2 regions of the Streptomyces sp. NPDC001750 genome follow, and region 2 is predicted to be linked to the other one. Evidence: predicted binding sites of a transcription regulator. Region 2 holds the regulator's gene; the other holds the start of a gene.
What was found. Region 2 encodes HspR, which represses chaperone genes until heat shock. Its sites were predicted from a motif close to TTGAGNNNNNNNNNCTCAA; they were not measured.
Positions count from the first base shown of each region.

Region 1: lon (endopeptidase La) is a predicted target of HspR. The motif match lies at 17,047-17,065, and genes of this name have one in related genera.

Region 1 is NZ_JBIAUE010000002.1:502,591-524,012, reverse strand. Features, by position in the region: gene ACFYY6_RS05590 (SAV_2336 N-terminal domain-related protein) at 1-1,873, shown strand, start outside; gene fxsA (FxSxx-COOH cyclophane-containing RiPP peptide) at 2,392-2,637, shown strand; gene ACFYY6_RS05580 (FxsB family cyclophane-forming radical SAM/SPASM peptide maturase) at 2,827-4,044, shown strand; gene ACFYY6_RS05575 (aKG-HExxH-type peptide beta-hydroxylase) at 4,041-5,453, shown strand; gene fxsT (FxSxx-COOH system tetratricopeptide repeat protein) at 5,523-8,516, shown strand; gene ACFYY6_RS05565 (multifunctional oxoglutarate decarboxylase/oxoglutarate dehydrogenase thiamine pyrophosphate-binding subunit/dihydrolipoyllysine-residue succinyltransferase subunit) at 8,634-12,449, opposite strand; gene ACFYY6_RS05560 (ATP-binding protein) at 12,708-13,832, opposite strand; gene ACFYY6_RS05555 (response regulator transcription factor) at 13,829-14,566, opposite strand; gene ACFYY6_RS05550 (spermidine synthase) at 14,789-15,481, opposite strand; gene ACFYY6_RS05545 (rhomboid-like protein) at 15,889-16,605, shown strand; gene ACFYY6_RS05540 (hypothetical protein) at 16,682-16,876, opposite strand; gene lon (endopeptidase La) at 17,088-19,547, shown strand; gene ACFYY6_RS05530 (polysaccharide deacetylase family protein) at 19,674-20,438, opposite strand; gene ACFYY6_RS05525 (lysozyme) at 20,730-21,422, opposite strand, start outside.
Region 2 is NZ_JBIAUE010000068.1:55-9,152, forward strand. Features, by position in the region: partial or broken gene ACFYY6_RS37880 (Hsp70 family protein) at 1-438, shown strand, start outside; gene grpE (nucleotide exchange factor GrpE) at 435-1,088, shown strand; gene dnaJ (molecular chaperone DnaJ) at 1,182-2,369, shown strand; gene ACFYY6_RS37895 (heat shock protein transcriptional repressor HspR) at 2,371-2,817, shown strand; gene ACFYY6_RS37900 (hypothetical protein) at 3,122-3,625, shown strand; gene ACFYY6_RS37905 (helix-turn-helix transcriptional regulator) at 3,876-4,862, opposite strand; gene ACFYY6_RS37910 (hypothetical protein) at 5,004-5,288, shown strand; gene ACFYY6_RS37915 ((2Fe-2S)-binding protein) at 5,285-5,605, shown strand; gene ACFYY6_RS37920 (TIGR03618 family F420-dependent PPOX class oxidoreductase) at 5,840-6,244, opposite strand; gene clpB (ATP-dependent chaperone ClpB) at 6,507-9,092, shown strand.

The DNA of each region.
Region 1 (21,422 bases), on a different contig from region 2:
GCACTGCTCGCAGTACATCGAGCAGCGGTTCGGCAGGGGCGGGCCGAACTTCCCCGCGCTGGCCTTCGCCCAGCTCGGCGAGGGCAGGAACGGGCCGGTGCGGCTCACCCGCACCCCCGGACCGCCCGGACACGGAACCGGGGGCCGGACCGGACCGGAGGACGGGATCGAGGAAGGGGACGAGCACGGCGGGCGCGGCGGGCCACGCGTGCCCCACCCCTTCGCCGAGGTCGCGGTCCGCGTACTGGAGCGATTCATGCCGCTGCCCGAGCAGTTCGCCGTCGACACCGACCGGAACCGGCCCGATACCGTCCCGCGGACACCGAACGCGGCCGTGGAGAGCGCCCGCGTCCTGCTGCGGCACTTCGATTCGGACGGCATGGTCCAGTACCTGATCGACGCCGTGCAGCTGCTGCGCGGTGCCACCGAGCGCGAGAGCCGGCCGGGCGCCGACCCGGCGCTGTGGGCGGAGTACTCGCGCTGCCTCCTGCGCCTGTGGGAGGTCCAGGGCGACGCGGAGCTGCTCCGCGAGGCGGAGTACGCCGCCGAACGGGCCGCCGCGCACCCCGGCGCCGTACACGAACGGGCGGCTCTGGCCAAGGTGTTGCACGTCGCAGCCGACGACCGGAGGGCGCGCGGTGACCGGCGAGGCGCCCTGGAACTGCTGCGCCGCGCCGACCGGGAGTACACGGCCGCCTGCTCGGCCCCGGGACTGGAACCGGCCGAGGCCCTCCGGCTCACGCTGGAACGGGTCCGGGCCCTGGAGTCGCAGTGGCGGCTCGACGGTGACGCCTCCTCGCTCCAGGCCGCGTGCGGCATGCTGGAGGCCTTCGCCGACGCCTGGCCCGACCAGGAGAACCGGCCCGCCGCCCTGCCGCTGGCACACGGCCGTGCGCTGCTCAAACTCTCCGGGGCCACCGTCGACACCGAACAGTCCCGGGTCTACGCCGCCCAGGCGGCCCGCTCCCTGCGCACGGCGTTCGGGCAGGGCGGCGGCCGGCACACCCTGGGCACCGGGACGCGCATCGTGCTGGACCTGGTGGACGCCCTGCTCGGCTCCGGCGCGGAGCCGGACGAGGCGGCGACGCTGGTCGAGCAGGCCCTGGAGACCGCGCGGGAGCAGCGGCTGCGGGCCTCGCTGCTCACCCGGGCCGCCCGGGTGCACGTCGCGCGGTACGAGCACACCGGGGACCCGGACGAACTCGTCGAGGCGGCCGACCGGTTCGCCCGTGCCGCGCGCGGTGTGCCGCGCGACTCGCAGGCCCACGCCGATCTGCTCGCCGAGTGGGGAGGAACCCTGCTGCGCCGGGCCCGGCTGCCGGACGGGCGCGCGCACATCGGGGCGGCGGTGAGGGTGCTGCGGGACTGCCGTACGGAGACGGCGGCGGGGGACGCGCGCCAGGCCGAGCGGCTGCTGATGCTGGGCCGTGCGCTGATGCTGCGGCACCGCGCCACCGAGGACCGGGTCGATCTGCGGGAGGCCGAGCACCTCTTCGGGCTCGCCGCCAGGGAGGCGACCGAAACGCTGTCGGCGGCGGAGTGCTGGCTGGAACTGGGCCTGGCCCACCTCGACGCCGCCCGGGTGCTGGGGCGCCCCACCCGGCTCGACGAGGCGGCCGAGGCGTTCCGGGGCGCGGCCGAAGCGGCCGGCACTGCGGCGGAGGAGTCGGTCCACCCGCAACAGCGGCGTCAGGCAGTCGAGTGGTGCGCCACGGCCCACCACTGGCGGGGTACGACGTACGAGAGGGCCGGCCGGCCCAGGGCCGCCCGCGAGGCCTACCGGTCGGCCCGCCGGGAATGGCGCGGACTGCCGGACGGCGGCGGCGCCGCGGGCGAGGAGACGGCGGCACGGCTGGCGGAGCTGGAGCGCTGACCCCGGCCCCGGCCACGCCGGAACGCCGACACAGCTGCCCGCCGCGCCGGAACGCCGACGCAGCTGCCCGCCGCGCCGGAACGCCGACGCAGCCGCCCGCCGCGACGGCCGCTCTCCGGCCACCGTTCTTCGCGCCGTCTGCGACCGGCGTACGACGGACGCCGGTCGCCGGTCCGCCCAGGAAGGCGTAGGCCGGTCCGTGCGGGGCATCGGTACAGAAGCAGCCCGTGCGGGCACTCGTCCCGCACCGGCGCCGACGGCACGAACGGGGTACGACGGCGGGTGGCCACCGCGGTGACGGCCGAGGCGGACGGACACCGCCGCGACGCGGTCACACGCACCGATGTCAGGGACACGGACCCGACGGGACGCGCTCGACGACGAGCGGATCCCCGCGGGTCCGTCGCGAGGGCACGTGCGGCGGGAACACGGGGAACCACCGGCAGGACACCGGGACCACCGGACCGGCACGGGGAACCACGGGAACACAGGGAACCACGGGGACACGGGGAGGCATGATGAACGAGCCGACGGGAAACGGCCGGCCCGGCGTCGGAGCGCCGGACGCACCGGCCGACGGCGCGTCCGACACGGCATCCGACGAGGTGCCCGGTGGTCCGGGCGCGCTGCCCGAGCTGCTGGAGCTCGATCTGGAGACGCTGCGGACGCTGGACCACCCCGTGCTCCGCGAGGTGGTCGCGGATCTGCGCGGACGAGCCGGGCAGCCACGGGAGACGCTCTGGGGATTCACCAGCGCGTTCTGAGACGTCCGGCCGCCGGGCCCCGCGGGCCGGGGCACCGGCCGTACGGATCCGGCCCGGGACCCGGCCGGACGGGACGTCGTGGCCCGGACCGGGTCTGCCCGCGCGGCGGGCCGGGCAGACCCCTCCCGGGTCGGCAGCGGGGGCGGGCCCCGCGCCACGCAGCACGGGGGTGCCGACGTGTCTCGACAGGTGACGCGGTGCTCCTCCCGGTGCGCGGACACCGCCGCGGCGGGCCGGGGACCCTTCCCGTTCCGGCAGTTCATCGTCAAGGTGCACGGCCGGTGCAACCTGGCCTGCCGCTACTGCTACCTCTACGAGGGCCCCGACCGGACTTGGCGCGCCCGCCCGGCCGTCGCCCCGGCCGCCGTACTGGACCGCACCGCCGACCGGATCGCCGAACACGCGGCGGCCCACGCACTGCGCGACATCGCACTCGTCCTGCACGGCGGCGAGCCGCTCCTCGCGGGTGCGGGCCGCCTCGCCGCCCTCGCCGACCACGTCCGTGAGCTCACCCCGGCGGACTGTTCCGTGCACGCCACCGTGCAGACCAACGCGACACTGCTCACCGACGCCCGCGTGAGCGTGCTCGCCCGGCACGGCATCAGCGTCGGCGTCAGCCTCGACGGAGGCCTGGCCGCCCACAACACCCTGCGCGTCGACCACGCCGGACGCCCCTCCTGGCCCGCCGCGTCACGCGGCGCCAGGCTCCTCGCCGACCGCCACCCCGACGCGTACGCGGGCATCCTCACCGTCGTCGACCCCCGCACCGATCCGGTCGAGACGTACGAGTCGCTGCTGTCCCTGCGCCCGCCGTCCCTGGACCTGCTGCTGCCGCACGGCAACTGGACGAACCCCCCACCGGGCCTGCCCGCCACCAAAACGCCCCGCACCGTCCCCGGCCCCGGCCCGAACCGGCCGACCCCGTACGGCGACTGGCTCGCCACCGTCTTCGACCGCTGGTGGCGGGCCGGGCGGCGCGAGACCAGGGTCCGGCTGTTCGAGGAGTGCGTGGCCCTGCTGCTGGGCCTGCCCGCCGCCACCGAGTCCCTCGGTCTCGACCCCGTCGACGCGATCGTGGTCGAGACCGACGGGACGATCGAGCAGGTCGACTCCCTCAAGTCGGCCTACGACACCGCCGCCGCCACCGGTCTCGACGTCTTCCGCCACACCTTCGACGACGCCCTGCGCCACCCCGGTGTCGTCGCTCGGCAGGCGGGCGCCGAGGCGCTCGCCCCTGCCTGCCGCGCCTGCCCGCTGCTGACCGTCTGCGGCGGCGGCCACTACGCACACCGCTACCGGGCGGACAACGGCTTCGCCAACCCGTCCGTCTACTGTGCCGATCTCGAACGGCTGGTGCGCCACATCGCGGACCGGCTGTCCGAAGCGACCGCAGGAGCACACCGATGAGCCCCCCACTCCCGGACCACGCCTTGCGTCGGCTCGGCCGTACGGAAGGCGACCCCGGTACTCTCCACGCCCTCGCACGCGACCAGGACACCCGCCGGCTGTTCCTCGTGCGTGCCCTGCTCGACGCGGCCGAGGACGCCCCCGCCGCGCTCTGCCCGCCCCGGGCCCTCGACCGGCTGCGGCGGGACTGGGCGCTGCTGGAGACGGCGGAACGCGCCGACCGGAACGCCGTGCGGGCCGTCCTGCTCCACCCCCTCACCGGCCCCTGGGCACAACGCTGCCTGCGCGGCCTCTCCGCCCCCGCGACCGACGTCGCCGGCGCCGGGCTCCGGGCCGACCTCGACCACTTGAGCGCCCTGGCCGCCGCGGCCGCGATCCGTTCCGCAACCGCGTTCACGACCCGGCTCACCGCCCACGACGGACTCCTGTCGCTGCCCACCCTGGGTGCCCTGCGCACCCCGTCCGGCCTAGTCGAACTCGACTTCGCGCAGGACGAACTGACGTGCCGTCACATCTCCTGGAGCGCGCCCCTCACCGTCCATGTGCACCACGACGCGACGACCGGCGCGGCCGACCCGCGCTGGCTCCCGGTGCTCGCCCTGCCTCCCGTACGGCCCGGCGCCGCTCCCGTGCCCCTGGACGACGTCGACCCGTACCGCACCGACGACAGCGGGCTCCGGCACCACGGGCTGCGCGCCGCGCCCCACCTCGACGACCACGAGCGCAAGGCATGGGCCGAGTCCTGGTCGCGGGTGCCGTCCCTGCTCCGCATGGGCGGCGAACACCGGCTGACCGAGACGGCCGTGCTGCTGCGCTGTCTGGTGCCGCTCGGCCGGCCGCCCGGCTCCGGGCCCGCGGGCGGGAGCGCGGCACACTGCAGCGCCACCCGCCGCGAGGCGTTCGGGGCGGTCCTCAGCAGCAGACCGGCCGACCCCGCCCGGTTCGCCGCCACGCTCGTCCACGAACTCCAGCACACCAAACTGTCCGCGCTCGCCGCGTTCGCACCGCTGCACCACGAGGATGCGACACCGCGCCACTTCGCCCCCTGGCGCCCCGATCCCAGGCCCTTCGACGGCCTCCTCCAGGGCGCCTACTCGCACCTCGCGCTCGCCGACCACTGGCAGCGGCTCGCGCTCCGGGCCCGCCGTGTCACCCACCGGGACCTCGCCTGGACCGAACACGCCCGCTGCCGCGAACAGGTCGGAGCCGTACTGCCGGTGCTGGCCGGATCGGCGGCGCTGACCCGTGAGGGCCGGGTGCTCGTCGACGAGATGATCGCGCTCTACCACCGACTGGACGATTGTCCGCCCCCCGCGGGTCATTCGGCGCGCGCGCAGGCGTACGTGGCCACCGCCAAGGTGATATGGCAGCAGAGGAACGGCCCGCGTCATCCGCGGGAGTCACCGTGAATTCCGGCCGGGGCGCTCTGGCCCCGGTGTATGTTGACAGGTCCTGTACCGAGGCAGGGAGATGGTTGAATGCCCGCAACGGGTAATGGAGTTGGGGCGATCGGCGCGCAGACCGTCACCATCAGTTTCGCCGGTTTCAACCGCGCCTGGGCGGCGTGGATCGCGGACCGTCTGGAGCGGCGTGGCGTCATCGTCGTCCAACAGCGCTGGGACCCCCCGGTGGAGGCGGCGCTGGAGGAGTCGCTGCGGGATCTGACGCTGTCGCGCGGCGACGTCCTGCTGATCCTCAGCGACTGGTACTTCCAGCTGGGCCCCCGCAGCACCGCGGAGTGGAACAGGGCCCTGCGCGAGGTCGTCGCGCCGGACCCCGACCGCTTCGCCGCCGTGCGCGTGACCACGTCCGCGCTGCCCGGCGCCACGTCCGTCTTCGCAGCGGCCGATCTGACCAACGTCGGCGCCGACGAGGCCGAACGACGGCTCCTCGTACGCCTGGGACGGCCCACCGACCCGCTGCCGGACGCGGTCGAGGCCAGGCCCGGGCCGCGGTATCCGGCGGACACCCCGGAGGTGTGGGGCGGGGTGCCGCGGCGCAACACCCGGTTCACCGGCCGCGACGAACTCCTCAGCAGGACGTACCAGACCCTCCAGGACGCCGGGCCCGGCGCCGGGGTCGTGGCCCTGCACGGGATGCCGGGCGTCGGCAAGACCCAACTGGCCGCCGAGTACGTCTACCGCTTCAGTTCCGAGTACGACGCCGTCTGGTGGGTGCCCGCCGACCGCCGCGCCCTCTACCGCCAGAAACTCGCCGAACTCGCCCCCGAACTGGGCCTGTCCACGGGCGCCGAGTACGGCGAACGGCTGCGCGCGGTACGCGACGCCCTGCGCCGCGGCGAACCGCACTCCCACTGGCTCCTCGTCCTGGACGGCGCCGACGAACCCGAACACATCTGGGACCTGGTGCCGACCGGCCCCGGCCACGTCCTGATCACCTCCCGCAACCGGGAGTGGCGCGAGCACAACAGCAACCTGATCGGGGTCCCGGTCTACGCCCGCGACGAGTCGGTCGCCTTCATCCGCCGACGCGCCCCGCGGCTGACCCAGTCCGAGGCCGGCCAGCTCGCCGAGGCACTGGAGGACCTGCCGCTCCTCCTCGACCAGACCGCCGGCTGGCTCAACGACTCCGACATGTCGGTGGAGGAGTACATCGGACTCCTCGAAGGCGGCATCGACCAGGACGTCGTCAAGGTCTCCGCGGACTTTCCACTCGCCTTCCAGACCGCCTGGTCAATACTGCTGAACAAGCTCAGGGACACCGTCCCGGAGTCCGTCGACCTGCTGCGCCTGTGCAGCTTCTTCGCGCCGGGCTCCATCCCCGTACGGCTGCTGAGGGAGATGCCGCCCGGCGAACTGCCGGAACAGATCTCCGGACTGATGAACGACCCGCTGCTGTGGAACAGGGCGATCGCCCAGCTCCGCCAGTACTCCGTGGTCCGCCTGGAGTCCCACGAGACGGCCGGTGAGGAGGCGTCGTCCGGCGAAGCCCTCTACATGCACCGCATGGTCCACCAGATCATCGGCAAGGACATGCCGGAGAGCGACCGCCGGGAGTTCATCGACGTGGTCCGCCGGGCCCTCGCCGCAGCCGACCCCGGCCGCCCCACCGACACCCGGCTGTGGCCCGCCTACGCCGAGATCACCCCGCACCTGAAGTGGGCCGACGTGCTCAGGAGCACCGACTCCTCGGTGCAGACCCTGGTGCTCAACTGCCTGCGCTACATGTACCTCTCCGGGGAGTACCGGGCCGGGATCAAGCTCGGCGCACGCGCCATGGAGACCTGGCGGGAACTCCTCGGCGAGGACCATCCCAGGCTCTGGGACCTCCGGTACCACTACGCCAACCTGTTGCGGGCCGTCGGAGAGTACGCCGAGACGGAGGCCATCGAGCGGGCCGCGGTCGACCACCTGCGCGCCGAACGCGGCCCCCGGGACCTGGAACACCTCCGGGCCGCCGGGGGGCTCGCCGCCGACCTGCGCGGACTGGGACGGTACGACGAGGCCATGGAGATCTCCGGCTGGATCCTCGGCGCCTACCGCGAACTCCTGGGCGACCAGGACTCGCGCACCCTCAACGCGCAGAACAACCTGGCCGTATCGCTGCGCCTGCTCGGCCGGTACGAGGAGTCGCTGGAGCTCAACCGGCAGACCCTGGACGCCCGGCGCCGGCTGCTGCGCCCGCGCCACAGCTGGACGCTCTACTCGGAGATCAACTACGCCACCGACCTGCGGCTGCTCGGCCGGTACGGCGAAGCCCTGTCGCTCCAGAACCAGAGCGTCCGGGTGCACCGGCTGGTCATGGGGGCCGACAACCCGCAGACCCTGCGCGCCGAACACAACCTCGCGCTCAGCCAGTACCGTTCGGGAGACCGCGGCAGGGCCGGTGAACTCTTCACCCGGGTGCTGGAACGGGCCGAACGCGTCCTGGGCGAGAACGACCCGCTGACGATGATGTTCGCGGCCGGCCAGAGCTTCTTCGCCCGCGAGCACGCCGACATCGACCAGGCCAGGGCCATAAGCGCACGGGTCGTCACCGGATACGTGGCCATGCTCGGCGACCAGCACCCCTACGTGGCGGGGACCCGGGCCAACCACGCGCTGATCCTGCGCAACGTGGGCGAGCGGGACCACGCGCACGCGCTCCTGGAGGAGGCGCTCGCCGGCATGACCCGGGCCGTGGGGGAGAACCACCCCTGGACACTGGGCTGCGCGATCAACGCCTCGGCGCTGCGCAATCTGGTGGGGGACCCGGAGTCCGCCGCCGCCCTCACGGAAACGGTCGTCGCCCGGGCCGTCGAGGTCCTCGGCCGGACGCATCCGCTGACCCTGTCCGCCCGGATCGCCCACGCCGCGGACCTGCGCGGCCTGCGGGAACGGCAGCGGGCGGACAAGATCGAGACGGAGGCGCTGGGAGACCTGGAGACCACCCTGGGCCCCCAGCACGTCCACACGGTCTCGGCCCGCTCCCGCAACCGCCCGTACTGGGACTTCGAACCCCAGATGATCTGAACCGCGCGCCGGTGCGGCACCGGGCTCGTCCGCGTACCCGCCGAGAGCCCGCACACGCCGGGGGCCCGGCCCCGCGATCGACTCGCGGGACCGGGCCCCCGTGCGTGCTTCTGCCGGTCAGGCCTCGAAGACCTCGGCGATCAGCTGCGCCTGCTCGGCCTGGTGGCGCTTGGCCGAGCCGACCGCCGGGGAGGAGCTGTGCGGCCGCGAGATGCGGCGCAGGCGCTCACCGTGCGGGACGTCGGCACCGACGGCCAGGTCCAGGTGGTCGATCAGGTTCAGGGCGATGAACGGCCAGGCACCCTGGTTGGCCGGCTCCTCCTGTGTCCAGAGGTACTTCTCGGCGTTCGGGTACTTGGCGATCTCGGCCTGGAGCTCGGCACCCGGCAGCGGGTACAGGCGCTCCAGACGGATGAACGCGACATCCGTGGCGCCGCGCTTCGCGCGCTCGGCCTCCAGGTCGTAGTAGACCTTGCCGGCGCAGAAGACGACCTTGCGGACGTCCTCCGGCTTCACCGTGTCGTCGCCGATCACCGGGCGGAAGCCGCCGGTGGTGAACTCCTCCGCCTTCGACGCGGCCGCCTTGAGGCGGAGCATCGACTTCGGGGTGAAGACGACCAGCGGCTTGTGGTGCGGGTTGTGCGCCTGCCACCGCAGGAGGTGGAAGTAGTTCGACGGCAGGGTCGGCATGGCGACCGTCATGTTGTTCTGCGCGCACAGCTGGAGGAAGCGCTCCGGGCGGGCGGACGAGTGGTCCGGGCCCTGGCCCTCGTAGCCGTGCGGCAGCAGCAGCGTGACGCCGGAGGTCTGGCCCCACTTCTGCTCGGCCGAGGAGATGAACTCGTCGACGACGGTCTGGGCGCCGTTGGCGAAGTCACCGAACTGGGCCTCCCAGATGACCAGCGACTCCGGGCGGGTCAGCGAGTAGCCGTACTCGAAGCCCATCGCCGCGTACTCGCTGAGCAGCGAGTCGTAGACGTTGTAGCGGGCCTGGTCGTCGGAGAGGTAGAGCAGCGGGGTGTAGTCCTCGCCGGTCACCTGGTCGACGAGGACCGCGTGACGCTGGCCGAAGGTGCCGCGGCGGGAGTCCTGGCCGGCGAGCCGGACCGGGGTGCCCTCCATCAGCAGCGAACCGATGGCCAGGGTCTCGCCCATGCCCCAGTCGATCGTGCCGCTCTCCACCGAGGCGGCGCGGCGCTGCATCTGCGGGAGCAGACGCGGGTGGACGGTGATCCGCTCGGGGATGTTGACCTGGGACTCCGCGATGACCTTCACGACCTCCGAGGAGACCGCGGTGTTCACGGCGACCGGGAACTCCGGCTGGGCCTCGGTGGTGTGCGCCGGGGCCGGGAGCGAGGTGGCCTCGCGGACCTCCGCGAAGACCTTCTCCAGCTGGCCCTGGAAGTCCTGGAGCGCCTGCTCGGCCTCTTCCAGGGTGATGTCGCCGCGACCGATGAGGGACTCGGTGTAGAGCTTGCGCACCGAGCGCTTCTTGTCGATCAGGGTGTACATCTGCGGGTTGGTGAACTCCGGGTTGTCGCCCTCGTTGTGACCGCGGCGGCGGTAGCAGATGAGGTCGATGACGACGTCCTTGTTGAACGCCTGCCGGAACTCGAAGGCCAGCCGGGCGACCCGGACCACGGCCTCGGGGTCGTCGCCGTTGACGTGGATGATCGGCGCCTCGATCATGCGGGCCACGTCCGTGGCGTACATCGAGGAGCGCGAGGACTCCGGGGCGGCGGTGAAGCCGACCTGGTTGTTGATCACCACGTGCACGGTGCCGCCGGTGCGGTAGCCGCGCAGCTGCGACATGTTGAGCGTCTCGGCGACGACGCCCTGGCCCGCGAAGGCCGCGTCGCCGTGGAGCGCGATGGGCAGGACCGTGAAGTCCGTGCCGCCCTTGTTGATGACGTCCTGCTTGGCGCGGACGATGCCCTCCAGGACCGGGTCCACCGCCTCCAGGTGCGAGGGGTTGGCGGCCAGCGAGACCTTGATCTGCTCGCCGTCCAGGCCGGTGAAGGTGCCCTCGGCGCCCAGGTGGTACTTCACGTCGCCGGAGCCGTGCATCGACCGGGGGTCGAGGTTGCCCTCGAACTCGCGGAAGATCTGCGCGTACGACTTGCCGACGATGTTCGCCAGCACGTTCAGCCGGCCGCGGTGGGCCATGCCGATGACGACCTCGTCGAGGCGGGCCTCGGCGGCGGAGTCGATGACCGCGTCGAGCAGCGGGATGACGGACTCGCCGCCCTCCAGCGAGAACCGCTTCTGGCCGACGTACTTGGTCTGCAGGAACGTCTCGAAGGCCTCGGCGGCGTTCAGCCGGCGCAGGATGCGCAGCTGCTCCTCGCGCTCCGGCTGCGGGGTGCTCGTGCGCTCGACCCGGTCCTGGATCCACTTGCGCTGCTTCGGGTCCTGGATGTGCATGAACTCGATGCCGGTGGTGCGGCAGTACGACTCGCGCAGCACACCGAGGATGTCGCGGAGCTTCATCAGCGACTTGCCGGCGAAACCGCCGACCGCGAAGTCCCGCTCCAGGTCCCACAGGGTGAGGCCGTGCTCGGTGATGTCCAGGTCGGGGTGCTTGCGCTGGCGGTACTCCAGCGGGTCGGTGTCGGCCATGACGTGGCCGCGGACCCGGTAGGAGTGGATCAGCTCGAAGACCCGCGCCGCCTTGGTCACGTCGTTGTCGTGCGAGGCGTCGATGTCCTTGAGCCAGCGGACCGGCTCGTAGGGGATGCGCAGTGACTTGAAGATCTCGTCGTAGAAGTCGTTCTCCCCGAGCAGCAGTTGGGAGACGATGCGCAGGAACTCGCCGGACGCGGCGCCCTGGATGACGCGGTGGTCGTACGTCGAGGTCAGGGTCATGACCTTGGAGATGCCCAGCTTGTTCAGGGTGTCCTGGGAGGTGCCCTGGAACTCGGCGGGGTACTCCATGGCGCCGACGCCCATGATGAGGCCCTGTCCGGGCATCAGGCGGGGCACCGAGTGGACGGTGCCGATGCCGCCGGGGTTGGTCAGCGAGGCGGTGACGCCGGTGAAGTCGTCCATGCCGAGCTTGCCGCTGCGGGCGCGGCGGACGATGTCCTCGTACGCCTGCCAGAACTCGAAGAAGTTGAGCGTCTCGGCCTTCTTGATGGCCGCGACGACCAGTTGGCGGTCGCCGTTCGGCTTGACCAGGTCGATGGCCAGACCGAGGTTGACGTGCTCCGGCTTGACCAGGGTCGGCTTGCCGTCCTTCACCGTGAAGGAGTGGTTCATCGACGGCATGGCCTTGAGGGCCTGCACCATCGCGTAGCCGATCAGGTGCGTGAAGGAGATCTTCCCGCCCCGGGCGCGCTTGAGGTGGTTGTTGATGACGATGCGGTTGTCGAACAGCAGCTTCACCGGGACCGCGCGCACGGACGTGGCCGTCGGCAGCTCCAGCGAGGCGTTCATGTTCTTCGCGACGGCGGCCGACGGACCGCGCAGCGTCACGTACTCCGGGCCCTCGGCGGCCTCGGTGGCCGGCGCGGCGGCGGGCTTGGCCGGGGCCGGGGCCTTCGCGGCGGGGGCCGGGGCGGCAGGGGCCGGGGCGGGCTTCGCCGGTGCGGCGGGCGCGGCCGGGGCGGCCTGCGCGGGGGCCGGGGCCGCGGGCGCGGGGGCCGCCGGAGCCTTCGCGGCGGGAGCCGGGGCCGGGGCGGCCTGGGATGCGGCGGCCGGTGCGGCGGCGGCCGGGGTGCCGGGAACGGGCTTGTCCGCCGTGCCGGACGCCCCCGGCTTGTAGTCGGCGAAGAAGTCCCACCAGGCACGATCGACCGAATTCGGGTCCTGGAGGTACTGCTGGTAGATCTCGTCGACGAGCCACTCGTTGGGGCCGAAGGCGGCAGCCGGGTCGGTACCCGGGGCGGCTTGATCGGTCGAGATGCTCGAGTTACTGGGGGACTGAGACGACACGGCGGCAACCGCCCTCTTCCGCTTCACAAGGTGATGGACAGCGGAAATCAAGGCTACGCCTCCCGGGCCGTTCCATGCAGGCCGGGCCGCCCTTCGTCGCGCAAGTCACATCGAAAGGCGGGTTTCGGCACAGGGATTGGCGGGAAACAAGCCTGGTTCCGCTGCACTACGGGTACGCGGGGCCGCGGCTACGGCCCCCCTGGACCGTACCCCTGAAAGCGAGCACGCAGAACGTGCCCTTCCGGTTCGAACTCTATGTCAACCTCGCGGTTGCGATACCCCCGGAAGAGTGACGCGGATGCGGCAACCGCGAGCGGATTCGGCCACGCCGATGCGTCCGCCGTGCAGATCCACCGCCCAGCGGGCGATCGCCAGGCCCAGCCCCGTACCGCCGTCGCTGCCGGGACCGTGCGGGGAGGACACCTCGCCGCGGTTGAAACGCTCGAAGACGCGGTACCGCTCCGACTCCGGAATGCCCGGTCCCTCGTCCAGCACCTCCAGGTGCAGGGACTCCGGCCCGTCCCCGCGCCGGGCCAGTACCTGGACCCGGCCGTGCGGCGGGCTGTGCTTGACAGCGTTGTCGATCAGATTGGCCACCACCTGGTGCAGCCGTTCCGTGTCCGCGTACGCGGTCAGCTCGGGCGGCGACACGTCCAGCGCCAGGGCCACGTCCTTGCGGCTGTGGTTCCCCGAACCGGAGGACAGACGGCGGTGCGCGGCGGCGAAGCTGTTCGCCTCCTTCAGCACCCCCGACAGGTACGGCCACACCTCGAAGCGGCTCGCCTTCAGCGTCACCACCCCGTTGTCCAGCCGGGACAGGTCCAGCAGTGTCTCCACCAGCCTGCCGAGCCGCTCGGTCTGCTTCAGGGCCGTCCGCATCGTCTCCGGATCGGCCGAGGACACCCCGTCCACGACGTTCTCCAGCACCGCCCGCAATGCCGCGATCGGCGTGCGCAGCTCGTGCGACACGTTCGCCACCAGCTCCTTGCGGTGCCGGTCCACGGCCTCCAGGTCGTCCGCCATGCGGTTGATCGTCTGGGCCAGGTCGCCGAGCTCGTCGCGCCGGTCGGCGCCGCTCACCCGCCTGGTGTAGTCGCCGTGCGAGATCGACCGGGCCACGGTCGTCATCTCGTCCAGCGGCGCCGTCAGGCCGTGCGCCACGAACTGCGTGATCAACAGGGTCGCGATCACCGAGAACACCGTGATGAACCGCAGCTCGGTCCTGGTCCGCAGCGCCACCATCAGCAGCCCGGTGGTGATGAACACCGAGACCACCACGAGCGTGCCCAGCTTGGCCTTGATCGAGAAGGGGCGCAGTCCGGAACCGGGCCGGGAGGTGCCGGGCCGGGCCGATCCGGACCGGGTCGAACCGGGCCGGGTCATGGGACCGGGGTCTCCAGCGCGTAGCCGACACCGTGCACGGTACGGATCCGCTCCGCGCCGATCTTCCGGCGCAGCGCCTTGATGTGGCTGTCGACGGTACGGGTGCCGGAGGCGTCCGCCCAGTCCCAGACCTCGGCCAGCAGCTGCTCGCGGGAGAGCACGGCCCGCGGCGTGTTCGCCAGGCAGACCAGCAGGTCGAACTCGGTCGGCGTGAGATGGACGTCCTCGGCGCGCACCCGGACCCGGCGCTGCGCGTGGTCGATCTCCAGCTCGCCCAGCCGCAGGATGCCGCTGCGCGGCGTGACCGCGGCCAGCGCCGCCCGCTCGACCCGGCGCAGCAGGACGTGCACCCGGGCCGCGAGCTCGCGCATCGAGAACGGCTTGGTCATGTAGTCGTCGGCGCCGACGCCCAGCCCGACCAGCATGTCGGTCTCGTCGTCCCTGGCGGTCAGCATCAGCACCGGCACCGGCCGCTGGGCCTGCACCCGGCGGCAGACCTCCAGGCCGTCGAAGCCGGGGAGCATGATGTCGAGGACCATCAGATCGGGCTGCCACGCCTCGGCCGCGTCCACGGCCGCGGGCCCGTCGAGTGCCGTCTGCACCAGAAAGCCCTCGGCCCGCAGCCGGGCGGAAATGGCTTCGACGATCGTGGCGTCGTCCTCGACCACCAGCACCCGGCGCTGAGCGCCCGGGGTGGCCGCGACGCCGTTGTGGGTGGTGTGTGTCTGTTCCATCGCCCCGCCCCTGCCCGTCCTCAGGGGGGCCATTCCCCCGGACGCGCGGTCTTTGCTTGTGGATTTCATGGGTGATCCCGTCACCGTTCAGCAGCGTAAGGGCAGCGGGCTGTTCTCGGCTACGCAGGGTGTAACAGCCGAGGCGCGGCGGAGTGGCGGAGTGTCGGCCTTGTGACGCTTGGCCCCCGGGTGTCCGGGGGCGAGCGGGGCCGGTGGGCTTCCTCAGGCGGTCCGGATCGCGAGATGCACCACGTCGGGAACACCTCGGGCAACGCGGACCTCTTCCGTACGTACGCCGCTGAATCCGGCATTCCGCAGGGCCTGTTCGAAGTCGGCGGACGGCTGGGCGGACCACACCGCGAGAACCCCGCCCGGTGTCAGCCGCTCCCGGCAGTCCGCCAGACCGGCGGGGGAGTACAGGCTCGTGTTGTCCTCGGTGACCGTCCAGTCCGGCCCGTTGTCGATGTCCAGGCACAGCGCGTCATAACGGTCCGTAGCCGTCCGCAGGTATGCGACGAGGTCCCGCGTAAGGATCTCGGTGCGCGGATCGGCGAGCGCCGCGCCGGAGATCCGGGCCAGCGGACCCTTCAGGTGCCAGTCCACGATCGCCTGCTCCCGCTCGACGACGGCGATCCGTCCCCACCGGGGTTCGGCGGCGGCCCGGACGAGCGAGAAGCCGACACCGAGCCCGCCGATGAGCACCGCCGGGTCCGGGCGGTCGTCGGGCAGCGCGGCCAGCGCCGCGTCGATCAGCAGCCGCTCGGAGCGCCCGTCGGAGGTGTCCATGAGGAAGCACCCGTTGGCGATGATCTCGAAGTCGTCCCCACGTCCTCGCAGTACCACCTCGCCGTACGGGCCTTCGCGGCGGTCGAGCGTGACGGGGGCGTGGGCGTCGGGGCCGATGCTGTCGGGCATGGTACGGATCTCCGATGGCGGACGGACGGGGTCCCCGCCATCCTGGCCGGTCGGCACGGTCCGCGGCCAACCGGCCTCCGGTCCCGTGTCCGGGGTGTCGCCGTGCCGGTCCGGGGTAGCGTGCACTGTCGGGCAGGTCGGAGGGATGTGTTCCGGTTGTCCGCGGGCCGGGCCGGGCGCGACGCCTGTCCGCGGCCGGGCCATGACGGTACGGGGCGATCGCGGAGGGTGGGACGTTGCCGGCGTCGTCTCGGGGGGCGGAACGGAGAAGGGCCGCACGCGGCGCGCGGGACGAAGAATGGCGCGGCGCACGGGGCGACGAGCCTGGCCGCGGAGAGGGGCGGGGAGCGGCGCCGCGGGGCGACGGCATACCGCGCCAGCGCCGTACCGAGGAACCGGCGGACCGTGTGCCCGTCCGTGCCGCCGTCACCGCCCCCGCGGCCATGACTGCCTCCTCCTTCCCGGGTTCGTCGGCGGCCGTCGCGTCCGCGCCGAGCCGGGCCCGGTGGGCGTGCCTGCTGCCGACCCCCACCGGCACCCCTTTCACCTTCGGGTACCTGCTGGTGCTGGCCGCCACGTCCCTCCTCATGACGTACGCCGATCCGCGCACCGTCGACGAGGTGCTGAGCGCGTCGAGCACGGACGTCGCGCACCTCGCCCGGACCCCGCTGCTCGTGCTGGGCGCCAGCGCCCTGTGGGTCGTGGACGGGTTCGCCTCCCCGTACGTCTTCGGCTTCGCCCTCGTACTGACCGCCCTGGAACGCCGCATCGGCGGGTGGCGCACCGCCGGGGTGTTCCTGCTCGGCCATGTCGTGGCGACGCTCGCCACGGAGATTCCGGTCGGCCTGTCCGTGGTGGCCGGACACCTGCCGAGGTCCTCGCTGCACCGGCTCGACTACGGCATCAGCTTCGGGCTGATGGCGAGCGTCGGCGCACTCGCCGGGCTGCTCACGCCGTGGCTGCGGGCGCTGGTGCTCGGCGGGGTCGGCGCGATACTGCTGAACGATCTCCTCCGGCTCGCCGACCCCCTGGCCGACTGGGGGCACCCGCTGGCGCTGCTGCTGGGCGTGGCCTGCCGGCCGCTCCTGCGCAGGGCCGGGCGCGGGGGCGGAAGTCCGGGCTGAGTGCGCGGAAGGCGCACGGTCACGGGGCAGTCGGGACGAGCGTGCGGGAGGCGCGATCCGGAGTCCCGACCGCCGCTCAGCCGTCGTCGTCGCCGCCCCGGCCCCCGCCTCCGTGTCCGTTCTTCTGGGAGCGGCGCACCAGCTCGCCCGCGGCGAGCGTCACGTGTGCCACGCCGCGGGTCCAGCGCGGTCCGCCACGGGCGGCCCACACGACGCAGACGCATCCGCCGACGGCGAGCGCCAGGATCCCGACCAGTACCAGAACAGCCATGCTTCCCCCTGCGTATCCGTGTGGTTCCGGGATCCTCTCAGGTCGCGAAGGGCGGCTGTCGAGCGCGGTGCCAGCGGCGGCCCGGACGGACGGCGCGGCCGTGGCGGACGGCTTCCGTCTGATCGCTCACGGCGAACAGGGCTCGCGGAACAATGCCGGACTCAGAAGCATTGAGTCTGCATAGCTCAACTTGACTGCTGAAGGGGAGATCATGGCTACCGAGTCCAACGCGGTCACTCCGCTCGTCCTTCCCGTGCTGCCGCTCGACGACGAGGTCGTGCTGCCCGGGATGGTGGTGCCTCTGGAGCTGTCCGATGCCGATGTGCGGGCCGCCGTGGAGGCCGCTCAGGCCGCGGCCCGCGAGAGCGGCGGCAAGCCCGAGGTGCTGCTGGTGCCCCGGATCGACGGGACGTACACCGGCACCGGTGTCATCGGCACGGTCGAGCAGGTGGGGCGGCTGTCGGACGGGGATCCGGGCGCGCTCATCCGCGGCCGGGGCCGGGTGCGGATCGGGGCCGGGACCAGCGGGCCGGGTGCCGCGCTCTGGGTGGAGGGGACACGGGTCGACGAGACCGCCCCCGATCCTTCCTCGCCCTCGTACGAGCCCGGCCGGGGAGGCACCGCTCCCGGAATCGCCGCGGAGCTGGTCAAGGAGTACAAGGCGCTCGCCACGAGCTGGCTGAGGAAGCGCGGCGCCTGGCAGGTCGTGGACCGGATCCAGCAGATCGAGGACCTCTCCGCGCTCGCCGACAACTCCGGCTACTCGCCCTTCCTCACCACCGCCCAGAAGGTACGGCTCCTGGAGACCGCGGACCCGGTCGCCCGGCTGAGGCTCGCCATCGAGTGGCTCCGCGAACACCTCGCCGAACAGGACGTCGCCGAGTCCATCGCCAAGGACGTCCAGGAGGGCGTCGACAAGCAGCAGCGCGAATTCCTGCTGCGGCGCCAGCTCGACGCCGTACGCAAGGAGCTGGCCGAGCTGGGCGGCGACCCGGAGGACGAGTCCGACGACTACCGGGCGCGCGTCGAGGCCGCCGACCTTCCCGAGCACGTCCGCGAGGCGGCGCTCAAGGAGGTCGACAAGCTGGAGCGCGCCTCCGACCAGAGCCCCGAGGGCTCCTGGATCCGCACCTGGCTCGACACGGTCCTCGAACTGCCGTGGACCGAGCGCACCGAGGACGCCTACGACATCCGCGGAGCCCAGCAGGTCCTGGACGCGGAGCACGCGGGCCTCCAGGACGTGAAGGAACGGATCATCGAGTACCTGGCGGTCCGCAAGCGGCGCTCCGACCGCGGTCTCGGCGTCGTCGGCGGGCGGCGCGGCGGTGCCGTGCTGGCGCTGGTGGGGCCGCCGGGCGTGGGCAAGACCTCGCTCGGCGAGTCCGTCGCGCACGCCATGGGCCGCAGGTTCGTCCGCGTCGCGCTCGGCGGTGTGCGGGACGAGGCGGAGATCCGCGGCCACCGGCGCACCTACGTCGGCGCGCTGCCGGGCCGGATCGTCCGCGCGATCAAGGAGGCCGGTTCGATGAACCCGGTCGTCCTGCTCGACGAGATCGACAAGGTCGGCTCCGACTTCCGGGGCGACCCGGCCGCCGCCCTCCTCGAAGTCCTCGACCCGGCGCAGAACCACACCTTCCGCGACCACTACCTGGAGGTGGAACTCGACCTGAGCGACGTCGTCTTCCTCGCCACGGCCAACGTCCTCGAAGCCGTACCGGAGGCCCTGCTCGACCGCATGGAGCTGGTCAGGCTCGACGGCTACACCGAGGACGAGAAGGTCGTCATCGCCCGCGACCACCTGCTCCCGCGCCAGCTGGAGCGGGCCGGTCTGAAGGCGGACGAGGTGACGCTCGACGAGTCCGCGCTGCGCGCGCTGGCCGGCGAGTACACCCGCGAGGCGGGCGTACGGAACCTGGAACGCGCCGTCGCCCGGCTGCTGCGCAAGGTCGCCGCCCAGCACGAACTGGGCGACCGTGAGCTGCCGTTCACCATCATCGAAGCGGATCTGCGCGGACTGATCGGACGCCCGCACCATGTGCCCGAGTCCGCCCAGGACCCGGCCGAGCGCCGCACCGCCGTGCCGGGCGTGGCCACCGGACTCGCGGTGACCGGGGCCGGCGGGGACGTGCTGTTCGTCGAGGCGTCGCTGGCGGACCCGGAGACCGGGGCGTCCGGGCTGACCCTCACCGGGCAGCTCGGCGACGTGATGAAGGAGTCCGCGCAGATCGCGCTGAGCTTCCTGCGGTCGCACGGCGCGGAACTGGAACTGCCGGTCGCGGACCTCAAGGACCGCGGCGTGCACATCCACTTCCCGGCGGGCGCGGTCCCCAAGGACGGTCCGAGCGCGGGCATCACGATGACCACGGCCCTGGCCTCGCTGCTCTCCGGGCGGCTGGTCCGCACGGACGTGGCGATGACCGGCGAGGTCTCGCTGACCGGGCGGGTGCTGCCGATCGGCGGCCTGAAGCAGAAGCTGCTGGCCGCGCACCGGGCCGGGATCACCACCGTGGTGATCCCCAAGCGGAACGAGGCCGACCTGGACGACGTCCCGGCCGAGGTCCTGGACACCCTGGAGGTCCACCCCGTGACGGACGTCCGCCAGGTGCTGGAGATCGCCCTCGCGCCCGCCTCGGCCGCCAGGCCCGGGGAGAGGATCCCGGCCGCGGCGTAGCCGCCACGGCGTGACGGACGTGGCGCCACGCACGCGACCGGTACGGACGGCCCGCCTCCCCGCCACGACGGGTGGGCGGGCCGTTCCGCGCGCCCCGGGGGCGGGACTCGGGGTACCCGCTCCTCGTCAGGGGCGGTAGACCGTCCCCGGGACGGGCTCGGCGGGGGCCATCAGCTGGGGGACGGTGACGAAGGTGTAGCCCCGCTCCTTCAGCGTGTCGACGATGCCCGGCACGGCGGGCACCGTTCCGTCGTAGATGTCGTGCAGCAGGATGATGCCGTCCTTGCTCGCCTGGTCCAGGATGCGCTTCTCGATCAGCGCCGAATCCGTCGTCGAGTAGTCCTTGGCGGTGGCGCTCCACAGCACCTGGGCCAGCCCCAGTTCCTTGCTGATCTCCGCGACGGTCTCGTCGGTGCGGCCCTGCGGCGGGCGCATCAGGCGCGGCTTCTTCCCGGTGATCTCCGCTATGGCGTCCTGGGTCTTCTCCAGCTCGGTCCGTATGGCGGCCGGCTTCTGCTCCGTCAGGATGCCGTGCGTCCAGGTGTGGTTGGCCACCTCGTGGCCCTCGGCGGCGAGCCTGCGCACGGTGTCCGGGTACTTCCTGACGTGGTTCTTGCCCAGCAGGAAGAAGGTCGCGCGCACCTTCTTCTCCTTGAGGATGTCGAGCAGGCGCGGCGTGTCCTTGCCCGGCCCCGCGTCGAAGGTCAGGGCTATGCATTTCGCCTTGCGGCAGTCCACCGGACCGAAGGTGCCCTTGGCGTCGGAGCCCGCGTCGGCGCGCGCGTCCGAGGGCGCGGTGGTGTCCGAGGAGCAACCGGCCAGCGTCAGGGTGAGTGCCGTCACAAGGGCGGCGGCCAACGTCGTACCGGTCGACTTCGTCTTCAAGAACAAGGCGGGTCACTCCTCCGTAGCTCGGCCGGGCACGCGATGCGCGGCGGAACGGACTATACATATGGTGTATACACGGTATGTATACAGGCTGGGGAGGTGGGGGCAGTGGGGAGCGGGAAAGGGCGGAGCCCCCGGTGACGGGTGGTCACCAGGGGCTCGGCCGGGTGGAACGGTGCGGTGTGCGGGCGCGCCGGACGGGTGCGGCGGGCGCGGCTCAGCGGCTCGATGGGTCGCGCCGGTCGCGGTCTCGGCGGCTCGCGGTGGGGTCTCGCTCGCGGCGTGGGGCCCGGGTCAGCCGTTCGCGAGGGCCTGCAGACGGTCGTAGGCGCCGTTGAAGCGGTCGTGGTCGCCCACGTACGGGCCGGACGAGGTGTACTGCCACATCGTGTAGAAGCCCCAGCCGGCCGGGAGTTCACCGACCGTGCTGTTGTAGCGCGCCACCCACAGCGGGTTGGTGGCGCCGAAGCTCGCGTTGTTGCCGGTGCAGGTCGTCCACCAACTGGTCGCGGTGTAGATGACCGCGTCGCGTCCGGTGCGCGCCTTGTACGTGTTCACGAAGTCGCGGATCCAGGACACCATGGCCGACTGGCTCTTCCCGTAGCACTGGTCGCCGTACGGGTTCCACTCGATGTCGAGCACGCCGGGCAGCGTCTTGCCGTCCCGCGACCAGCCGCCTCCGTGGTCCACGAAGTAGTTGGCCTGCGTGGCTCCGCTCGTCGTGTTCGGGGTGGCGAAGTGGTAGGAGCCCCGGATCATGCCGATGTTGTACGAGCCGTTGTACTGCTGCGCGAAGTACGGGTTCGTGTAGTACGTGCCCTCGGTGGCCTTGACGTAGGCCCACTTCACGCCGCTGTTCCAGAGCGTGCCCCAGTCGACGTTGCCCTGATGGCCGCTGACGTCCACGCCTTCGGTCTGCACGGCGCGCGTGTCGCGGGGCAGTCCGCCCTGGCCGTCGTGGGCGACGACGCCCATGCCCATCGTGGC
Region 2 (9,098 bases):
AAGATGACCGTCACCGGCGGCTCCTCGCTGCCGAAGGACGAGGTCAACCGGATGCGTGAGGAGGCCGAGCAGTACGCGGAGGAGGACCACCGCCGCCGCGAGGCCGCCGAGTCCCGCAACCAGGGCGAGCAGCTCGTCTACCAGACGGAGAAGTTCCTCAAGGACAACGAGGACAAGGTTCCCGCCGACGTGAAGACGGAGGTGGAGACCGCCGTCAACGAGCTGAAGGAGAAGCTCAAGGGCGAGGACAGCGCCGAGATCCGCACCGCCACCGAGAAGGTCGCGGCCGTCTCCCAGAAGCTGGGCCAGGCGATGTACGCGGGTGCCCAGGCCGACGGTGACCCGCAGCCGGGCGCCCAGCAGGCCAAGGCCGACGACGACGTCGTCGACGCGGAGATCGTGGACGACGAGAAGGACGCCAAGGGCGGTGCGGTGTGACCGAGGAGAACTCGGGTTTCGAGGAGAAGCCCGACGTCCCCTCCGGCGCCACCCCTGACGGAGCTGAGCCGAAGGACGCCTCCTCCTCCCCCAAGGAGGAAGAGGCGGCCCCGGCCGGGGACGCAGTAGAGACCGTCGGTCTGACGGCCCAGCTGGACCAGGCCCGTACCGCGCTCAACGAGCGCACGGGCGACCTCCAGCGGCTTCAGGCCGAATATCAGAACTACCGTCGCCGCGTCGAGCGGGACCGGGCCACGGTCAAGGAGATCGCGGTCGCGAACCTCCTGTCCGAGATCCTGCCCGTGCTCGACGACATCGGCCGGGCCCGGGACCACGGCGAGCTCGTGGGCGGGTTCAAGTCGGTGGCGGAATCGCTGGAAACGGTCGTCGCCAAGCTGGGCCTGCAGCAGTTCGGCAAGGAGGGCGAGCCCTTCGACCCGACGATCCACGAGGCCCTGATGCACTCGTACGCGCCGGACGTCACGGAGACGACCTGCGTGGCGATCCTGCAGCCGGGGTATCGGATCGGCGAGCGCACCATCCGCCCCGCGCGGGTGGCGGTGGCCGAGCCGCAGCCGGGCGCGACTCCGGCCGCGGCCAAGGAAGAGAAGGCAACCGACGAGGAGAGCGGTGGCGGCGAGGAGGTCTGACATCCCGTCTGACCAACTCGCGGCGCACCGCCCGGCCGTGCGACCGGCTCACGGGCCGGTCGCACGGCCGATCGTCCGGAAGGAGGGACGTCGATGAGCACGAAGGACTTCGTCGAGAAGGACTATTACAAGGTCCTCGGCGTCCCCAAGGACGCCACCGACGCCGAGATCAAGAAGGCGTACCGGAAGCTCGCCCGCGAGTTCCACCCGGACGCCAACAAGGGCGACGACAAGGCGGAGGAACGCTTCAAGGAGATCTCCGAGGCGAATGACGTCCTCGGCGACGCCAAGAAGCGCAAGGAGTACGACGAGGCGCGCGCCCTCTTCGGCAACGGCGGGTTCCGGCCTGGGCCGGGAGGCGCCGGGGGCAACTTCAACTTCGACCTGAGCGACCTCTTCGGAGGGGCCCAGGGCGGTGGCCCGGGCGGCGGAGCCGGCGGCTTCGGCGGCGGTGGCGGTCTGGGCGACGTCTTCGGCGGTCTGTTCAACCGGGGAGGTGCGGGTACGCGGACGCAGCCGCGCCGCGGCCAGGACATCGAGTCCGAGGTGACGCTCAGCTTCACCGAGGCGGTCGAGGGGGCCACGGTCCCGCTGCGGATGTCCAGCCAGGCGCCCTGCAAGGCGTGCTCCGGCACCGGTGACAAGAACGGCACCCCCAGGGTCTGCCCGACCTGTCTCGGCACCGGCCAGGTGTCGCGCGGCTCCGGCGGCGGCTTCTCGCTCACCGACCCCTGCGTCGACTGCAAGGGCCGGGGCCTCATCGCCCAGGACCCCTGCGACGTCTGCAAGGGCAGCGGCCGGGCGAAGTCGGCCCGGACCATGCAGGTCCGGATCCCGGCGGGCGTCTCGGACAACCAGCGGATCCGGTTGCGCGGCAAGGGCGGTCCTGGTGAGCGCGGCGGACCGGCCGGCGACCTGTACGTCGTGGTCCATGTCGACGCGCACCCGGTCTTCGGCCGCAAGGGCGACAACCTCACGGTCACCGTGCCCGTCGACTTCACGGAGGCGGCGCTCGGCGGCGAGGTGAAGGTGCCCACGCTCGGCGGCCCGCCGGTCACCCTGAAACTCCCGCCCGGCACCCCCAACGGGCGCACGATGCGCGCCCGCGGCAAGGGCGCGGTCCGCAAGGACGGCACCCGGGGCGACCTGCTGGTCACCGTGGAGGTGACGGTGCCCAAGGATCTCGGCACCGAGGCCAGGGAAGCACTGGAGGCATACCGGAAGGCGACCGCGGGCAGCGATCCTCGGGCGGACCTCTTCCAGGCGGCGAAGGGAGCTTGAGGTGGACGGCCGACGACGTAATCCGTACGAACTGACCGATGAGACACCGGTGTACGTGATCTCGATCGCGGCCCAGCTCTCGGGCCTCCATCCGCAGACACTGCGCCAGTACGACCGTCTGGGGCTGGTCTCGCCCGACCGCACGGCCGGGCGCGGCAGGCGCTACTCGGCCCGCGACATCGAGCTGCTGCGCACGGTTCAGCAGCTGTCGCAGGACGAGGGCATCAACCTCGCCGGCATCAAGCGCATCATCGAGCTGGAGAACCAGGTTGCCGCGCTCCAGCAGCGCGTCGCCGAGCTCACGGCGGCGGTGGACGGCGCGGCGGCGGCGATGCAGCAGCGTGAGGCCCAGGTGCACGCCTCGTACCGGCGCGATCTGGTGCCGTACCAGGACGTACAGCAGACCAGCGCGTTGGTGGTCTGGCGGCCCAAGCGGCCCAAGGACTGAGCGGAGCCGGAGATTTCCGGGGGATGCCCCGGAAATCTCCGGCCGGAGCGCCGGGGAGACGACCGACGGGTCGGCTCCCCGGCGCTCGGCCGTGTGCGCCGTGCTCTGTGCGCCGCGTGTCCGGTGCCCTGTGATGTGACCGGGCCCGGACGGCGGACGAAACCCCCCTCCGTCCGATCGCGTCCTGCCTTGTGGGCCGCGGGCTGGCGGGGGCGACACCGTCCCGCGCCCTCTCGCCGCACCACACCACACGTCACAGGCCGGGGGCCGAGCCGCCCGGCGGCACAGTCGGGAGTCAGCACGCATGTCCATGGTCGGTCTCTTCTGGATCACCCCAGCGTCGGCGCACATGGGCGCCCCGCCCAACGGGACCGGTCCCGGTGTGCTCCTCACCGAGGAGGGCCTGACCGGGCTCGGGGAGGACCAGCGCGGCACCTGGGCGTGGCGTGACATCCGGCGCGTGACGGTGGTCGGCGCGCCCGTACGGTCCTCGCCGGGCCGGGTGGCCGGGATCCTGCTGGAATCCGTGACCACCGTCGCCTTCGGCGGGTTCGACGACGGCCCGGCGATGTTCGTACGCCTCGACACCCCCGACGGGGAAGTGGAATGGACCGTGTACGCGCCCGCCGCCTCCTACGGCACAGCCGAGTTCCGGCTGTCGCAGGACCTGCTCGACGCGTATGCGGACGGCCGTGCCACCCCTGCGGCCCTGCTCGCCTGGGGCCGTGCGTGGCAGGGCGGGACCCCCGGACGGGCGAAGCGGGAGGATCTCCTGGCGGAGTGGGGTGGGGCGCCGCGTACGGCGTGAGCCGGTCGCGGTGGCCGGTGGCCGCGTCGGACGCACCGGAAGGGCCGGGCCCGGCGGTCCGGGCGGCGGTGCCGGTGGTGGGGCGGGCGCGGCGACCGGGGCGGGGCCGCTTCCCGGGGCGAACGGCCGCCCCGCGACGGCCTGTTGCGCGCTCGCGCGAGGAGCCGGACGTCTCGGGCCGGGAACCGGCCGTACCGTGCACGGGGATGCCGCGCGGGCGGTGGTCCGGTGTTTCGCGATTGCGACCGTGTCAGTCCGGCACCTGTTCCAGAATCCCTGAACGCGCGATCAGATAGCCGAGTTGGGCGCGGCTGTTGCTGCCGAGGACGGCGGACAACTTGGCGACGTGCGCGCGGCAGGTGCGGACGTTCATGCCGAGGCGGCGGGCGATGGAGTCGTCGACATGTCCCTCCACGAGCAGTTGGGCGATGGAGCGCTGAACTCCGCTGATCCCCTTGGGAGTCGGCTCGTACTTGACTTCTTCGAGGAGCGGCGCCGCCCGGGTCCACAGCTGCTCGAACACCTTGACGAGATACTCGACGAGCCCGGGATGGCGCAGTTCCAGGGCGACTTGGCGGTCGTCCTGGGCGGGGATGAACGCCACGGTGCGGTCGAAGACGATGAGCCGCTCGATGAGTTCTTCGAGCGTGCGGATCTCCACGTTGTCGTCGGCCATCCGTTCGGCGTAGGCCAGGGTGCCCGGGCTGTGCCGTACGGTGTGCTGGTAGAGGGTGCGGATGCTGACACCGCGATCCACTACGGAAAGACCACGTTCCAAGGCTTCGCTGAGGCGATCCTCGCTGCGTCCGCCGCCCGGCTGGACGGTGAGGACTTCCGAACGGCACTCCGCCGTGGCGAGGTCCAGCGCCGCGTTGATCCGGTTGACCCCTTCCAGCACGGTGATGGCGTGAGTGGTCGGCGGATCCTGCGCGCTGATGTCCATGAACGGCTCGAAGGACTCGGTGAGCAGGACCGAATGCCGTCGGCGCTCCTGGATCTCGCGCTCGATGGGATGCAGGTGTTTCGCCAGTGCGGCGGACGGCGGCACGGGGCGCAGCCAGTCGGCGTCGTCGGGGTCGGGGTGCAGCAGGGCGAAGTCCATGAGGCAAGGAGCCGGTTCCACTTCGCTCCTGGCGATACGTCCCGACCGCAAAGCGCTGGCGTACAGCCGTACTCCTGGCTCGCAGAGTTCGGTGATCCCATGAGGATGTGTCGGCTTTGTATTGCTTGTGACCATATTCTCCACCCCCCAGGTTCCTGAACATGCAGGAACATGATGCATCGACCCGGTGGTGTTCGTGTGCCCAGGTGAGACATCGTCTTAGGTGCGGGGGAGAAGAATCCACAAGTGAGGACGAAGCCGACTATGTATAAGCGAATGCTTCGCTCGGCGCTTGCCGTCTCGTTCGCCGCGGCCCTGGGACTCGGGGCGGTGAGCGGCAGCGACATCGCATGGAGCAGCGAGGCGGCATCCTCGCCGGGTGACATTGCGTGGTCCACCCAGGCGTCGGGTGACATCGCCTGGTCCGTCCGGGCCGCGGCCCCTGGTGACATCGCATGGGGCACCCCGGCCACCGCCCAGGGTGACATCGCGTGGGGTGTCCAGGCGGCGCCCGCGCCCGGTGACATCGCCTGGTCCACGCCGAACCACCTGGGCGCATGACCATCCCGCCGGACGACCGGACCTTCCGGCGGGAAATGGCCACGGCCTACCGATCAGGCTGGCATTTCATCGATCTCGTCACAGCCCTCCCCCGCCGTGGCGACTCGCTGATGGTCACTCTGTTCGGCGACCCCATCGTTGTCGCGCGCGAAGAAGACGACGAAGTGCGTGCGTACCGCTGCCTGCGCAAGCCGCGCGGAGCACCGCAGCCCGTCCGCTGCGCGATCCGGTACGACATGATCTTCGTGAATCTCGACCGGCGGGACCACCAGCTGTTCCAACCAGAGACCATTTCCGCCACCCCCCGCAGTGCCTGAGCGATCCCCCGTCGTTACACGTCGCTCAGTCACTCCCCCACACAACGGCGTCATCGTGACCTGAACACGATGGCGCCGTTGTGCTTTTCCCGTGCCGCGCCGCGCCCTGCCGTGCCGTGCTCCGGCGCGGCGCGTGCCCTGCCGTGCCGTGCTCCGGCGCGGCGCGTGCCCTGCCGTGCCGTGCCGCGTCCTGCCGGGGCCCCTGCTCCGCAGCTGTTCATGCCCTGTCGGGGCTCATGCCTTGCCGAGTGCCCGGTCCAGGGTGATCTCGATGACGACGCGGTTCGGGTTGGGTGCCGGCGTGCGCCCGTAGCGTTCCTCGTAGCGGCGTACGGCGTCGGCCACGGCCTCCTCGTCGGTACTTACCCGCGCGCGCCCCTCCAGCGTCGCCCAGCGGCGCCGGTCGACCTGGCAGACCGCCACGCGGGCGCCGTCCGGGCCCGCCGCCAGGACGTTGGCCACCTTCCGGGTGCTCTTGTCGCTGATGACGCGGGCGAGCCCGGCCCCCGGGTCGTACGTCACGCCCACCGGCACCACGTGCGGCGAGCCGTCGGGGCGAGGGGTGGTCAGGGTGCACAGGTGGTGCTCGCGCCAGAACGCGAGGTACTCGGGGCTCGGATTCGTCGGGTCGACTGCCATGGGCACAGCGTAGGCAGGGGCCTCCTGGCCTGCGGTGGCGGTGGTCCCGTCCGGCCGGTTCACTCGGAACGGGGCGTCCCGGTCTCCCCTCCCCGCCCCGGGCCGGCCGACCGGGGCGGGGCGCGTGCCGAGGCGGCCGGGCGCGGCAAGAGCGGAAGGTGTGTACGGAAAACCGGGTTGAGTGGAATAGACTCAACTTAGTAGACGTTGGCAAAGTCAGTGTTGTGGAGAGAGCAGCCACCGCAAGGAGGAGACGACGCACGTGGACGCCGAGCTGACCAACAAGAGCCGGGACGCCCTCAACGCGGCCACCAGCAGGGCCGTGAAGGACGGTCACCCCGACCTGACCCCCGGGCACCTGCTGCTCGCGCTGCTCGCGGGCGAGGACAACGAGAACATCACCGATCTGCTGGCCGCCGTCGAGGCCGACCAGATCGTGGTGCGTACCGAGACGGAAAGGCTCCTGGGCGCGCAGCCCAGCGTCACCGGCTCGACCGTCGCCCCGCCGCAGCCCAACCGCGAGCTGCTGGGCGTCATCGCCGACGCCGCGCAGCGCGCGAAGGACCTCGGCGACGACTACATCTCCACCGAGCACCTGCTGATCGGTATCGCCGCGAAGGGCGGCCGGGCGGGTGAGATCCTCTCCGAGCAGGGCGCCGGTGCGAAGAGACTGCTGGACGCGTTCGAGAAGAGCAGGGGAGGGCGCCGGGTGACCACACCCGACCCGGAGGGTCAGTACAAGGCTCTGGAGAAGTTCGGCACGGACTTCACGGCCGCCGCGCGCGAGGGCAAGCTCGACCCGGTGATCGGGCGCGACCAGGAGATCCGGCGCGTCGTCCAGGTCCTGTCCCGCCGCACCAAGAACAACCCGGTGCTCATCGGCGAGCCCGGCGTCGGCAAGACGGCCGTCGTGGAGGGGCTTGCCCAGCGCATCGTCAAGGGCGACGTCCCCGAGTCCCTGCGCAACAAGCGGCTCGTCTCGCTGGACCTCGGCGCGATGGTCGCGGGTGCGAAGTACCGCGGCGAGTTCGAGGAGCGGCTGAAGACCGTCCTCTCCGAGATCAAGGAGAGCGACGGGCAGATCATCACGTTCATCGACGAGCTGCACACCGTCGTCGGCGCGGGCGCGGGCGGCGACTCCGCCATGGACGCGGGCAACATGCTGAAGCCGATGCTGGCGCGCGGTGAGCTGCGCATGGTCGGCGCCACGACGCTCGACGAGTACCGCGAGCGGATCGAGAAGGACCCGGCCCTGGAGCGGCGCTTCCAGCAGGTGCTGGTGGCGGAGCCCAGCGTCGAGGACACCATCGCGATCCTGCGCGGCCTCAAGGGCCGGTACGAGGCCCACCACAAGGTCTCCATCGCGGACTCCGCGCTGGTGGCCGCCGCGACCCTGTCCGACCGTTACATCACCTCCCGCTTCCTCCCCGACAAGGCCATCGACCTGGTCGACGAGGCGGCGTCCCGGCTCCGTATGGAGATCGACTCCTCGCCGGTCGAGATCGACGAGCTCCAGCGGGCCGTCGACCGCCTGCACATGGAGGAGCTGGCGCTCAGGAACGAGTCCGACGCCGCCTCCAAGGAGCGTCTGGAGAAGCTCCGCCGCGACCTCGCGGACAAGGAGGAGGAGCTGCGCGGCCTCAACGCCCGCTGGGAGAAGGAGAAGCAGGGCCTCAACCGCGTCGGCGAGCTGAAGGAACGCCTCGACGAACTGCACGGCCAGGCCGAACGCGCCCAGCGCGACGGCGACTTCGATACCGCTTCCAAGCTGCTGTACGGGGAGATCCCGGGCCTGGAAAGGGAGTTGGCGGAGGCGACCGAGGCCGAGCAGGAGGCCGCCAAGGACACGATGGTGAAGGAGGAGGTCGGCCCGGACGACATCGCGGACGTCGTCGGTTCCTGGACCGGCATCCCCGCCGGACGCCTGCTGGAGGGCGAGACGCAGAAGCTGCTGCGCATGGAGGACGAGCTCGGCAAGCGCCTCATCGGCCAGACCGAGGCCGTGCGGGCGGTGTCGGACGCGGTACGGCGTACCCGTGCCGGGATCGCGGACCCCGACCGGCCCACCGGATCGTTCCTCTTCCTCGGCCCGACCGGGGTCGGCAAGACGGAGCTGGCGAAGGCGCTCGCCGACTTCCTGTTCGACGACGAGCGGGCGATGGTCCGCATCGACATGAGCGAGTACAGCGAGAAGCACAGCGTCGCGCGGCTCGTCGGCGCCCCGCCCGGATACGTCGGCTACGAGGAGGGCGGCCAGCTCACGGAGGCGGTCCGCCGCCGCCCGTACAGCGTGGTCCTGCTGGACGAGGTGGAGAAGGCGCACCCCGAGGTCTTCGACATCCTGCTCCAGGTCCTCGACGACGGCCGGCTCACCGACGGACAGGGCCGGACGGTGGACTTCCGCAACACCATCCTGATCCTGACCTCGAACCTCGGCAGCCAGTTCCTGATGGACCCGCTGACGAAGCCCGAGGTGAAGAAGGAACAGGTCCTGGAGGTCGTGCGGGCCTCGTTCAAGCCGGAGTTCCTGAACCGGCTGGACGACCTGGTGGTGTTCTCCGCGCTGAGCGGCGACGAGCTCGCGCACATCGCGAGGCTCCAGATCGACCGGCTCGCGAAGCGACTGGCCGACCGCCGGCTCACCCTCGACGTCACGCCGGAGGCCCTGGCCTGGCTGGCCGAGGAGGGCAACGACCCGGCCTACGGTGCCCGGCCGCTGCGCCGCCTCATCCAGACGGTGATCGGGGACCGGCTCGCCAAGGAGATCCTCGCGGGCGAGGTCAGGGACGGGGACACGGTCCGGGTGGACCGGGCCGGGGACGGTCTGCTCGTCGGCGCCGCCTCGTAACCCTCC